One region of the Ruegeria sp. BC8 genome, then DNA from elsewhere that is predicted to be linked to it. Evidence: riboswitches for the same ligand, from Rfam matches in the RefSeq annotation. Region 1 holds a riboswitch; each other region holds the start of a gene.
What was found. Region 1 has a riboswitch for cobalamin ahead of ACR3EK_RS16775 (thioredoxin domain-containing protein). Riboswitches for the same ligand answer to the same signal wherever they lie in the genome.
Positions count from the first base shown of each region.

Region 2: another riboswitch for cobalamin. It lies ahead of ACR3EK_RS10605 (DUF1636 family protein); the one in region 1 lies ahead of ACR3EK_RS16775 (thioredoxin domain-containing protein).
Region 3: another riboswitch for cobalamin. It lies ahead of ACR3EK_RS10675 (CbtB domain-containing protein); the one in region 1 lies ahead of ACR3EK_RS16775 (thioredoxin domain-containing protein).
Region 4: another riboswitch for cobalamin. It lies ahead of ACR3EK_RS13290 (hypothetical protein); the one in region 1 lies ahead of ACR3EK_RS16775 (thioredoxin domain-containing protein).

Region 1 covers NZ_JBQFIV010000001.1:3,328,867-3,332,146, reverse strand. The annotation lists gene ACR3EK_RS16785 (FecR family protein) at 1-386, opposite strand, end outside; tRNA gene ACR3EK_RS16780 (tRNA-Ser) at 1,096-1,185, shown strand; gene ACR3EK_RS16775 (thioredoxin domain-containing protein) at 1,292-1,459, opposite strand; cobalamin riboswitch at 1,563-1,770, opposite strand; gene ACR3EK_RS16770 (hypothetical protein) at 2,453-2,752, shown strand; gene ACR3EK_RS16765 (hypothetical protein) at 3,077-3,280, shown strand, end outside.
Region 2 covers NZ_JBQFIV010000001.1:2,084,238-2,087,517, forward strand. The annotation lists gene ACR3EK_RS10595 (NAD(P)-dependent oxidoreductase) at 1-605, opposite strand, end outside; gene ACR3EK_RS10600 (LysR family transcriptional regulator) at 714-1,589, shown strand; cobalamin riboswitch at 1,662-1,866, shown strand; gene ACR3EK_RS10605 (DUF1636 family protein) at 1,949-2,332, shown strand; gene cobW (cobalamin biosynthesis protein CobW) at 2,335-3,280, shown strand, end outside.
Region 3 covers NZ_JBQFIV010000001.1:2,098,651-2,101,930, forward strand. The annotation lists gene cobA (uroporphyrinogen-III C-methyltransferase) at 1-614, shown strand, start outside; gene cobF (precorrin-6A synthase (deacetylating)) at 607-1,350, shown strand; cobalamin riboswitch at 1,394-1,602, shown strand; gene ACR3EK_RS10675 (CbtB domain-containing protein) at 1,639-1,809, shown strand; gene ACR3EK_RS10680 (CbtA family protein) at 1,814-2,512, shown strand; gene ACR3EK_RS10685 (hypothetical protein) at 2,577-3,071, shown strand; gene ACR3EK_RS10690 (DUF1636 family protein) at 3,059-3,280, opposite strand, start outside.
Region 4 covers NZ_JBQFIV010000001.1:2,635,074-2,638,353, forward strand. The annotation lists gene ACR3EK_RS13280 (alpha/beta hydrolase family protein) at 1-360, opposite strand, end outside; gene ACR3EK_RS13285 (TetR/AcrR family transcriptional regulator) at 445-1,017, shown strand; cobalamin riboswitch at 1,048-1,263, shown strand; gene ACR3EK_RS13290 (hypothetical protein) at 1,349-1,756, shown strand; gene ACR3EK_RS13295 (protein-tyrosine phosphatase family protein) at 1,760-2,263, opposite strand; gene ACR3EK_RS13300 (DNA polymerase III subunit gamma/tau) at 2,419-3,280, shown strand, end outside.

The sequences.
Region 1 (3,280 bases):
CACATCTGAACCGTGCCGTGCAGCACGAGCATCGCGCTTTGGTTTCCCGGCGCGATCCACATGTCAAATACCGTGCCCCGCACCGCCATGGTGGCCGTCGGCGTCTTGATGGAGTAGGCGCCTTTCCTGCTTTTGCCCGAGATGAACCGGAAGCTTCCACCCAGCGCCTCGACAGCAAAGCTTTTAGCCTTGCGGTTGCCGCGCAACATCTTCACGTCCAGAACCATCCGCGCATTGGGACCAACCGCGATCTTCGTGTCATCCACAAAGACAAGCTGAACCACGCCATTCGCATCCGTGACGATCGAGTCGCCGGACAACACCTCCATCCCATTACGCAGGGGCAGCGTTTTGCCGCCACGGGTCACGTCCGCCCCCTGTTTCACGCTGATTACGGTTCCGATATTTGCCCAACTGAGGGCAGGAACGCAAAGAACGAAAAAACCAACCAGAACAATCTTCAACCAAGCCAAAATGCCAGCCCTTCCCCCAAAGGTTACTGTAAAGCGCGGATGCGCTCACTGCCCGGCCAGCCTCTGAAACTGTTTTTTTGGATCAATCAAAATGACTAAAATCTTAGCAAATATGCATCCATTGGCATGTAATTGGCAAGTTTTCTGTTCTTATGCCTGTTCAGCGGAGAAGCTGAGCCGCCGAGTTCAGTCAAAAGAAACGGCCGTTTCTGCAACTCAAACCACCTGACACTGGTGATCCAACAGAGCGCGTTCCAACGCCAAAGGCAGGCAACCTCTCCAATTGGTTCAGCCGTTTGCGACACCCATCATTTTGCAGATGCAGTTCCCTACCGCACCTGGCTCGCCCAAATTTTTGTGTCCGATTGCGTACTCTGGCCGCGCGTACATTCTCAGGCCAACCGACGTTGGTTCAGCGAAACCAAATCGAAGCAGAACGCGAATCCACGCATGGTTCTTGAAAATCCAACAGCAAGACATAGCGACCACGCCTTTGCCCAAGCGGGTGCAGACCCAAGCGATTCCAAGCGTTTTCAAGGGCTTCGCCCAATCCGGCAAAAATTTCCGGTGGTGCAGGAATTGGCCTTGTATTTCCGTCGCTTGCACGGCTATACCCGTCGGCGGAGACGTGGCCGAGTGGTCGAAGGCGCTCCCCTGCTAAGGGAGTAGGCGGGAAACCGTCTCGAGGGTTCGAATCCCTTCGTCTCCGCCATTACCCATTAATACGGCTAAGATAGTGAAGGGCTTGCTTGCAAGTTCTACTCCTTTGCCGCGCGCCTTCGCCGGTGCTCCGCCAGCTTCAAGCACCGTTTGGCTGATCACCCGGCCATGCAGGCCGCACCGGAAACGTCAAAACCTGCCAAACCGTCGTCTTCGGCCAGCGCGGCGCGCAATCGTCCGATCAGGTCAGGCCCGGGGCGTACGGCTGCGCCCTTGGGTCGGCAAGATAGGCAAACCGTGATGTGATGTGTTGATTGTCGGCTCACTTCGCCCTCCGCGAAATCGCGGGGCGGAAAGGGAACCAGTCATGTCAGCGGCGCAAGCCGAAAATGCCATCTTGGCCTCCTTCCGGGACACCCCGCCCGGGTTGAGTTGCGTTTGATGATGGCAGGTCTCCTGACTCGCGATGTATGGCTTGCCCCGCCTTCCCAGACCTATCGGCCCAGTGGCATCCGGGGGTCGCACACCGCCTACAGTTGCGGGGGCAGTCACGGAATTGGCGTCAGAACGGCGCCGCACCGTATTCCCTTTTACCCGACCGCCGAAACGATCGGGAACCATCAGCGCCAATCTCATCCATGAATCGGGTTGCACTGTCAACGACGTTCTGGGCGGGTGCGCAATGGAGGTATCCAGGCGACCCTTCGGCACCACTTGAGCGACAGACCGGGCGGCGAATTACGTCGTTTTGACCAACTGACTTACGATAGCCCGGAAGGTCCCGAAACACGGGGGCGCAAGCGGGCTGACTGCCAAGCCTCCGTGAGCGGCCTCGCCTTTTCTCTTTGAATGCAGAAGCCTATCGTTGGCAAGCGTACATAATTTACGCGCGGAAAAATCATTGATTTATCCTGTGATTGATTCAAACATACGAATTCGACACAACTTTAGCTTTACCTCCGTTGTTGTCGCTGTCGCCCGTTTCGTCGGGCCCTTCCGACTGCTGGAGTGAGTGCTGGCGGTCGGAAGGCATTTCACGAAAATCAGCGTTGGGAGAACGCGGTGCCCGGACTTAACGTACGAACCCTTCCTCGAAACTTCGCACCGGTTTTTGCCCATGACGTCATTGCGTCAGCACGCTTTGTTCACGATCCCGGGGATCAGCAGATTAACTGTCTGCCAATCATGTCATTGGCGGCAGACTTTTTTGGAACGGGAATTACCAGACCGGGGTATGCTCGTATGACTGCATAGACGTGAGAGCGCGAAAAAGAGGCCACCTATTCCACATGTATCGACAAACCCAAGAGGAGAAGAAAGTGATTAACAAAGTCATGATGATTTCAGGCGCGACGTGTTTCGCACTACTAGCGGCCTGTGACGATACGAGCACGTCAAGTGCATCCGCCGAACTGACGCCCGCTCAACAGGCGTGTCTGCGAGACGTGGCCAAAACAACAAACAATTCGCAAGTGGTCGTGCTCTCATCCGCGTTCAGCGAGGCTGGAACACAAGTCACCGTTGGGGTTGGAGAGGATCGGGCTCCGTGGAATTGTATTGCCTACAGTGATGGCGCGACAGCTGGTATCGAGTTCCTGGGCGACGAAGGCGCGTTGTGACCGGTTTGATGCGTAGCCGAAATCGGCTGCGCAGCACTGGCTTGATACGCTGAGGTCCGGCTTGGTCTGCAGAATAACCATCATCGCGTTCGCGACCCTTTACCTGTTGGCGTTGTTTGCGTTTGTGACGGGCACTTTTGGCTGGTTTGGACAGGAACGAGACCCATTGTCCGGCGTATTCCTTTTGCCGCTGGGTCTGCCTTGGGTCCTTGCGTTGGACCTTTTCTCAGAGTCGGCCAAACCGTGGCTCGCGGCGATTGCACCGGTGCTCAACCTGTTGGCACTGGTTTTGATATGCAGATGGGCACGTGGTTTGCGCCAGGAATGAAGGCGGAACTCTTTCCCGCAAAATGGGAGGAAAACATGGGAAAAGTGATCTTGGGGCTTGTGATCGGGCTCATCCTCGGCGTGGTTGGAGCGATGACCTTGGGCGGCGGGGCCGCGATGGGTGTCGGCGTTGCGACAGGCTTGTCCGCCGGTGTGTGCACCACATTGAAGGGAGCTCAGGCCGAGAACCTGATCACCGCC
Region 2 (3,280 bases), 1.2 Mb from region 1:
ATCGCCTCGTAGGTGGTGTTCAGGTCCATCCCGGCGGCCTTGGCGGTCACCAGCGCCTCGGCGCAGGTGATCAGGTTGGCAGTGGCCAGATAGTTGGTCAGCACCTTCAGAACCGAGGCCGTGCCCAGATCGCCGGTATGCAGAATGCGCCGGCCCATGGTCGTAAGGAACGGCAGGATACGCTCGAACGTGGCCCGGTCGCAGCCCGCGAAGATCGAGATATTGCCCGTGGCCGCCCGGTGGCACCCGCCCGAAACCGGGCAGTCCACCGCCGCCCCGCCGCGTTCGATCACCATGGCCCCCAGGCGTTTGACCTCGGCCTCGTCGGTGGTGGACATCTCCATCCAGATCTTGCCTTTGGTCACCTCAGGCAGCATCTGCTGCATCACCGCGTCCGAGGCAGCGGGCGACGGCAGGCAGGTGATCACCGCATCGCAATCGCGCATCATCTGCGCCGGGCTTTCACCGGCTTTTGCCCCATTGGCGGCGAACTCCGCCACAAGATCGGGGTTCAGGTCGTATACCGTCAGGTCGATACCGTTGCGCAGTAGCGACCCCGACAGCTTGCCCCCCACATTGCCCAAACCGATGAACCCGACCTTCATGTTCTGCCCTCCTGCAGGCGCGTTTTCGTTGGCCCGAGTATTTCCGTTGCCCACCGACAAAAGAAACGAATAAAAAGTCGACCTAGATGCAAAATATTTTGGTGCTGAATGGACCGCTTGCCCAATCCGGCTTGGCTGCGCAGCTTCGAGGCTGCCGCCCGCCATCTGAATTTCACCGCCGCCGCGCAGGAACTGGGCCTGACCCAGACGGCGGTGTCGCTGCATATCCGCTCACTCGAAGCGGACCTCGGCCAGCCGCTTTTTGCCCGCAACGCCCGGCACCTGTCGCTGACCGAGCTGGGCCAGTCCTATGCGCTGACCGTGCGCCGGGCGCTATCGGATATTGCGCTGTCCACCAACAGCCTGTTCGGCCCCGCCTCGCGGCAGGCGCTGACCATCCGGGCGGCGATATCGTCGATGACCTACTGGATCGCGACCGAGTTGCCCGCGTTCAGCGCGCAGCACCCCGAAATTCCGGTGCGGCTGGTGTCGCATATCTGGAACGACTCGGCCGCGCCCGCGGATGTGGACGTGGAAATCCGGCTGGGCCATGGCGACTGGCCCGGTGTCGCGGCCGAACGGCTGTGCTCGGAACGGCTGGTGCCCGTCTGCCGGGCGCAGGACCCGGCGCCAGACCTGCGCAACGGCCCGTTGATCCACATTTTGGGGTACGAGGACAACTGGGCGCGGTACTTCGAGGCCACGGACACCGACCTGCCCGACCGCCCCGCGCGCCATTCGGCGGATACGACCGTCACGGCGCTGCAACTGGTGATGGCCGGCGCGGGCTACGCCACCGTTCTGGAGCGGTTCGGGCGCAACGCGATCGCGCAGGGCGCGCCGATCCGGGTTGCAGGGCCGGCGATTCCCTTTGCCCAGTCGCACTACCTGATCCGCAGCGTCAGCGCGGCGCCTCCGTCCATCCCCGCCCAGTTGTTCCTCGCGTGGTTGCGCGACCGATTGGCCGGTGATGCCGCGGACTGACCCCGGCAAGTCGCTTTTTCTATCCGACGCGAGGCACTTGGCCCCGCGCGCTTGACAACCCCCCTGCCCGTGCCGCATGTCGCTTGCGTTGGTGTCTGTGCAAGCAGATGAAAAGGGAATGCGTCAGCGGTTTTCCGTCAAACGCAGCCGCCCCCGCGACCGTGACCGGAGAGGGTGCCCAAATGCCACTGGCTGCTGGCCGGGAAGGCGGGACATCCGACAGAGCGCCGCTCTGACATCCGCAAGCCGGGAGACCTGCCAACGCCCGAAGACAAACCGGACGGGGTGTTCCGGTGTCGGGCCCATGTCCGCAACGTGGCCCGCGCATACCCCGTCCCCCGACAACCGAGTGAGGGGGGATGAGATACGTGACCGAGACCACACCAGTCGAGCTGCTGGTTTGCACCACCTGCCGACGCGGGCTGCCCATCGAGGATGACGCCCAGCGCCCCGGCACGCTGCTGCACAAGGCGCTGGCCGCTGCCGACCTGCCCGAAGGCATCACCCTGAAGCCGGTCGAATGCCTGTCGAACTGCGATCAGGGCTGCTCTATCGTTCTGCGCGGCGGGCCGTCGCGCTGGACCTTCGTCTATGAAAACCTGAACGAATCCGACCATGTCGAGATCATCGTCGAAGGCGCCACCAAATATTTGGCCGCCGATGATGGCCTTGTGAAATGGCGCGACCGCCCTGAACATTTCCGCAAGAACTGCGCCGCCCGCATTCCCCCGATTGGAGCCTGAGCATGAGCACCCTCGAAAAACTTCCCGTCACCGTCATCACCGGCTTTCTCGGCTCGGGCAAGACCACGCTGATCCGCCATCTGATGCAAAACCCGCAGGGCAAGCGGCTGGCCGTGGTGGTCAACGAATTCGGCGATGTAGGCGTCGATGGCGAAATCCTGAAAAGCTGCGCCATCCCCGACTGCCCGGCGGAAAACATCATGGAACTGGCCAATGGCTGCATCTGCTGCACCGTGGCCGATGACTTCATCCCCACGATCGAGGCGCTGATGGCGCTCGACCCGCGCCCCGATCACATCCTGATCGAAACCAGCGGTCTGGCCCTGCCGAAACCGCTGCTCAAGGCGTTCGACTGGCCCGATATCCGCTCCAAGATCACTGTGGACGGCGTGATCGCGCTGGCCGATGCCGAGGCCGTGGCTGCAGGCCGTTTCGCCCCGAATGTCGCGGCGGTGGACGCCCAGCGCATGGCCGATGACTCGATCGACCACGAAACGCCCCTGTCCGAGGTGTTCGAGGATCAGATCTCGTGCGCCGACATCATCCTTCTGACCAAACCCGACCTGGCCGGCCCCGAAGGCGTGGCCAAGGCGCGCGAGATCATCGCCGCCGAGGCGCCGCGCCCCCTGCCCGTGGTCGAAGTGGCCGAGGGTGCGGTGGACGTGCGCGTGGTGCTGGGGCTGGAGGCCGCAGCCGAGGACGACATGGACGCCCGCCCCTCGCATCACGATGGCCATGACGACCACGAACATGACGATTTCGAAAGCATTGTGGTCGAGCTGCCAGAACAGACCGACCCGGCGCAGCTGGTCGCCAATATCGAGCGTCTGGCGAACGAGCTGAACATCCTGCGGGTCAAGGGCTATGCCGCCGTTCAGGGCAAGCCGATGCGCCTGCTGGTCCAGGCGGTCGGCGCGCGGGTGCGGCACCAGTATGACCGCCCGTGGA
Region 3 (3,280 bases), 1.2 Mb from region 1:
GCGGGCCGATCCTGAGCCATGCGCGCACGGACGCCGACCTTGTCGGCGTGGGCAAGCGCGCCGGGCGACCCTCGCCCAAGCAGGACCATGTCAGCCGCCTGCTGGTCGAGTACGCCCAGACCGGCCAAAGGATCGTGCGGCTGAAATCGGGCGATGGCGGCCTGTTCGGACGGCTAGAGGAGGAACTGGTGGCCCTGCGCGCTGCCGGGGTCGCCCACGAGATCATTCCGGGCATCCCCTCAGCCATTGCCGCGGCTGCCGCGGCAGGCATCCCGCTGACCCGGCGGCTGACCGCGCGGCGCGTGCAGTTCGTCACCGGCCACGATGTCAGCGGGAAGCTTCCCGAGGACTTGAACCTGCCCGCGCTGGCCGACCCGGGTGCGACGACGGTGGTGTTCATGGGCAAGCGCACCTTTCCCCTGCTAGCCGGCGCGCTGCACGCGCATGGGCTGCCGCTGGATACCCCCGCGCTGATGGCCGAGTCGGTCTCGACGCCTGAGCAGTCGCTGCACCGGTCCACCGTCGGTGCCTTGGCCGAGCGCCTGGGTTCCGAGATCGGCACCGCGCCAGCGCTGATCCTTTATGGTCCGCTGGCGGAGTTCGACGATGATTGATCTGGTCTTGATCGGGATCGGCACCGGCAACCCGGACCACGTGACCTTTCAGGGCGCGCAGGCGATCCGCGCGGCCGATCTGATCCTGATCCCGCGCAAGGGCGCCAACAAGGCCGATCTGGCCGGCGTGCGCGAGGAAATCATCCGCAAGGTCACCGGCACACCGCCCCAAATCGCCTATTTCGACATCCCTGAGCGCCGGTCGCAGGATGGCTACCTGCGCGGCGTGGATGAATGGCACGACGCAATCGCCCTGCGCTGGCAGGAGGCGATGGCCCGGCACCCTGAGGCGCGCACCGTCGCCCTGCTGATCTGGGGCGACCCGTCGCTCTATGACAGTTCGCTGCGAATCGCGGCGCGGCTAGACCCGCAGCCGAACACCACGGTGATCCCCGGCATCACGGCGCTGCAGGCGCTGACGGCGGCCCATGCCATACCAATCAACGAGATCGGCGCACCCTATCTGGTCACCACCGGCCGGCGCATCCGCGACGAGGGCTGGCCCAGCAACGCCGATACGGTTGCGGTTATGCTGGATGGCGAATGTTCGTTCCAGACTTTGGACATGGCCGATTTTGACATCTGGTGGGGGGCTTACTTGGGTATGCCCGAGCAGATCCTGATCAAAGGTCCGCTGGCCGATGTGGCGGACGAAATTCTGCGCACCCGCGCCGAGGCCCGCGCCCGGCACGGGTGGATCATGGATATCTATGTTCTGAAAAAGCGCGGGAATTGACGCGAAAGGTCGCAAATGGCGATTGCGCCACAGCGGCATTCACGTCTAAATGGACGGGTCTGGTCCTGCCGGAGACATCCGGATGCTAAGAGGGAATTTGGTGCGGCCTGCGCGCAGGTCAAATCCGAAGCCGCCCCCGCGACTGTAAGCGGTGAGCCCTGTTCAACCAGCCACTCCCGATCCGTTCGGGGGGAAGGCGAACAGAGGCGCTGACCCGCAAGCCAGGAGACCTGCCAGGCGAACAATGAAACACCGGCCGTCGGGTGCGGCGGCACAGGAGGACAGAAAATGACGACACAAACGCAAACCGCATCAACGGCACGCGCTGGCATTCTTTCGGCAGTGTTCGCGGCAGCCCTGGGCCTGGGGATCATCACCCTGGCTGGTCACGTTCAGGCATCGGCGCTGCATGACGCCGCGCATGACGTGCGCCACGCAACCGGCTTCCCCTGCCACTAAACCAATGTTCAGTCGCATTCTGACCAGCGCGTTGTTCGCTGGTGCTGCAGCCGGGTTGATCGTCGCCCTGCTGCAGTTGTTATTCGTGCAACCCGTGTTGCTGCATGCTGAACTCTATGAATCCGGAGAGCTGGTGCATTTCGGAGCCGAAGCCGTCTCGGCCCATCCCGAACTGCCGGGTATGTTCTCGGACCTGACCCGCGACGGGCTGAGCGTGGTGTTCACCATGCTGACCTATACCGGCTATGCGCTGGTTCTGGTCGCCCTGATGTCGCTGGCCGAAGCGCAAGGCCACCCTGTTGACGGGCGCACGGGCGTGCTGTGGGGCCTGGCCGGTTTCATCGCCTTTCACCTGGCGCCGGGCTTCACCCTGGCCCCCGAGGTTCCGGGTGTTGCCGCAGCCGACGTGTTCGCGCGGCAGATCTGGTGGTGGGCAACCGTCGCGGCTGCTGGTGTGGCCATGTGGCTGATCGCCTTTGGTGGCAACATCGTCAGCTATCTGGTTGCGGCCGTGCTGTTGATGGCCCCGCACCTGATCGGCGCGCCGGAACCCGACGTGTTCACTGGGCCGGTTCCGACCGAGATCGGGGCCCTGTTCGCAGCACGCGCCTTTGGCGTCGGCCTTGTGGCCTGGGTGCTGCTGGGTTCGTTTGCCGGGTATTTCTGGCAAAGCGAGGGCAAGCGCGTCGAAGCCGCGGCCTGATCCCCGAAATCCCACGACCCGCCGGCGCCCAACCGGCGGGTCATTTGCTTTTCAAGGAAACATGATGACACGCTCGCTTGCTCTTTTCGCGATCGGTCTGGTCTTTGGTGGGGGTGCCGGGTTCGTGCTGGCCGCGGCCAACGGCGTCACCTTCGATGGCCACGACCATTCCGACCCCGCCCAACATGGCGGCCATCACGCCGAGGCCATGGCCCATGACCACAGCGCCGCCATCAACCTGCCCGCCGGACCGGACGCGCCGGGGCTGGAGATCGCCGTCTCCCCCGACCCGATGGCGGGTTGGAACCTGCATGTGATGCCAAAAAACTTCCGCTTCTCGCCGGAGAACGCCTCGCTGGACAACAAGCCCGGCGAAGGCCATGCGCATGTCTATGTAAACGGCGTCAAGCTGGCCCGGCTTTATGGCAACTGGATGCACATTTCGGACCTGCCCAAGGGCGACACTACCATCGAGGTCTCGCTGAACGCCAACAGCCACAGCCTGCTGGCCGTGGATGGGGTGCCGGTCAGCGCGGCCGTCACGGTTCAGGTGGACTGAAACGCAGGGATCCGCGCCCTCAGACACAAGCGAAGCCGCCCGCACGGCCGGGCGTCTTCGATCCAGCCATTCGGGCTGTTCAGAATGGCCCGACAGGTCGCCGCAATGTCATCGGCATCGGCGACCGGATCGATTCCCGAAAACACATAGGAAGCGAGGCCCGCGCCCTGCATCGCCACCACGGTCGGCTCGTCGCAACCGCTGAAACA
Region 4 (3,280 bases), 690 kb from region 1:
ACCGACCGAATGCCCGATCACCCACAGTTTTGCCTGCGGGTATCGACGGTGCATCTCGGCACGCGCTGCGGGCATGTCGATCAGCGCCCAGTCCGCCATCGTGGCCTTCGAGTCTTTCAGCCGCCCGGTCAGCGAATGCTCGAAATCCCAGTAATCATATGTCAGGCAAGCCATACCGCGCTCGGCGGCCAGCCAGCGAGCAAAGTGCTGATAGTAGTCACGTGGCACTCCTGTTGCGCCGTTCAGCACAACAACGGTTTGCGGCTCGACCGCCGGAGTGTAAAGCCGCGCCGCCAGCTGGGTCTGGCCCGACGGAAACTTAAAGTCTTCCACGTCAACCGCGTGCTGCGAATCCAACATCTTTGCCTCCAAACACTCTGGACCGATCGGTCTAATGCTTTGTGTCTGGACCAATTGGTCTAGGCCTGTCAATATTTGGCCTGCATGACCCAACGTCCACCAAACACCAAAGATCGCCTGATCGTGACTGCCGCCAAACTGTTCCAGCGCTCGGGCTATAACGGTGTCGGTCTGGCGGAATTGCTGGCCGAAGCGCAGGCCCCCAAGGGTTCACTGTATCACCATTTTCCAAAGGGCAAGCCGGATCTGGCCCTGGCGGCGGCCAGTTGGGCCTCGGACGGGATGTTGAACATGATCGCTGCGGCATTCGACGACGCCGCGGGTTTTCGCGACGGGGTCACCACCCTGTGCCACAAAATCGCGAAGCTATTCGACACCTCGGCCCAGTGGGAGACCTGCCCCATCGCCGCCACCCTGTTCGAAAGCCCCGACAACCGCGCGTTTCGGGAACATGCCGACCGTCTGTATGAAAGCTGGATCATCGAAGTTCGAAACCACGCCGCGCGGTTCGGAGTTTCCGACCCTGAAAATGCTGCGGACACCCTGTTCATCGTAATGCAGGGCGGCTGGCAATTGGCGCGTGCCCGCAGGGATTCGAATGTGCTGCGCAGACTGCCTGATCTGTTCCCTTGGGACACACTCCGGCAACCGGGCTGAAACCGTCTTGACTCGATCCCGGATACACCGCTAGCGATGAGGGGATGGTTCCCGTACCGTTTCGGTCCGGGATGAAAAGGGAACACGGTGCGGTCCAACCCGGAACTCCGGAGCGGACCAAGGCCGCGACTGCCCCCGCAACTGTAGGCGGAGAGCGATGCCGAAATACCACTGACCGCAAGGTTGGGAAGGTCGGCAAAGCAAAGACCCGCAAGTCAGGAGACCTGCCATCAAACGTGAAACCGAAACTCGGACGGGGTGTCCGGGCAGGGTCTGGCTTTGAAACCGGCGTCTGTCCAAATCCACCCCGCCAGCGCGCGGAGGGCGCAACATGATTTGGAAGACCGATACCCATGAATTCGTGGCAACCATCTGCCAGCGCACCGGAAAGACCTGCCCGGCATTGGCGCGCATGGCACGGGCCATCGCGCAGGCAATGGCGACGGCGCAGGCCGCTACATCCCCCGACTTCCAAGTGGAAGGCAGCAGCGAACTGGCCCATTGCGAACATGGCTGCACGGCGCGGTTCGATGCACGTCCCGAACGGATCCGCGTGTATTGCGGAGCGGCCGCCGACACCCCACCCGACTGCCTTGATACCTTTGCCGACATGCTGTTTGACGACCAGCGCGACGCCCTGCCCGCACAGGTCATTGGTGATCGACCCTGTGCGATGCTGCAGGCCACGGCGATCATGCCGGTGGTCAGGGCCGAGCGCGAATTCCGCGCAACCGCCTGAAGGTCAGGTCGCCAGTGCCTCGCGCGCCGGGGCGACGGCCCAGTCCATCTGAGCATCAGTCTCGACCGCGCAGGGGCGTACGGCCCGCAGGCGTTTCAGGGCCTGTTCCGGCTGCTCGCCGCTTTCTATCATCAAGCGCAGGACAACCATGCCCGACCGTCCGCAACCGCCCCGGCAGTGAACCAGTACCCGCCCGCCGCCCGACAGCGCATGGCGGGCGGCGGCACTGACTTCGGGCCAGCGGCCGGATATCTCGGTCGACGGCACCGAGAAGTCGGCGACCGGTAGATGTGCCCACCGGCAGGCGCGCCGATGGATGTCACAACCCAATTCGCCCGCACCCACAGAAACCAGTTCGGCAAGGGTTGTCATCGAAATCACCAACCCCGGCGCCCAAGCTGAAATCAGGTCCAGGTCTCCCTCATAGTCGCCGCCACCGCCGGGAACCGAGGTCAGGGCCAGCGTTCCGCCGCCCACCTGCAATGCATGAACCACAAGATTTGTCATCAGACGTTCCCCCCGAAACTGGCTGATTGAACTTGATCCGCGCAGTATGCCTCACACCGCGCGCTCGCCAAAGCGAAAAACCTGCACCGGTGCTGTGGACGCGGGGCACCTGGAACTCTACCCTGCATCGTCAGTACGAATCCGTCAGAGCAGACATGACCACACAGTCCAGCCCCGCCTATCAGGTTCTCGCCCGAAAATACCGCCCGGAAACCTTTGCCGACCTGGTCGGTCAGGATGCCATGGTGCGCACGCTGAAAAACGCGTTCGAGGCGGACCGGATCGCGCAGGCCTTCATCATGACCGGCATCCGCGGCACCGGCAAGACGACCACGGCCCGGATCATCGCCAAGGGCATGAACTGCATCGGACCCGACGGCAATGGCGGCCCAACGACCGAACCCTGCGGCCAGTGCGAGCATTGCGTGGCCATCATGGAAGGTCGCCATGTGGACGTGCTGGAAATGGACGCCGCCAGCCGCACCGGCGTGAACGACATCCGAGAGATCATCGACAGCGTGCGCTATCGCGCCGCCAGCGCGCGGTACAAGATCTACATCATCGACGAAGTCCACATGCTGTCGACCAGCGCCTTCAACGCGCTGTTGAAAACGCTGGAGGAACCGCCCGAGCATGTGAAATTCATCTTCGCCACGACCGAGATCCGCAAGGTTCCGGTCACCGTGCTGTCGCGCTGCCAACGGTTCGACCTGCGCCGGATCGAGCCCGAAGTGATGATCGGCCTGCTGCGCAAGATCGCCACCGCCGAGGGCGCGGAAATCTCGGATGACGCGCTGGCACTGATCACCCGCGCCGCCGAAGGCTCGGCCCGGGATGCGACCTCGCTGCTGGATCAGGCAATCAGCCATGGTGCCGGCGAAACCACCGCCGACCAGGTTCGCGCGATGCTGGGACTGGCCGACCGGGGCCGCGTGCTGGACCTGATGGACATGATCCTGCGCGGCGATGCGGCCGGGGCCCTGACCGAACTGGGCGCGCAATATGCCGAGGGCGCCG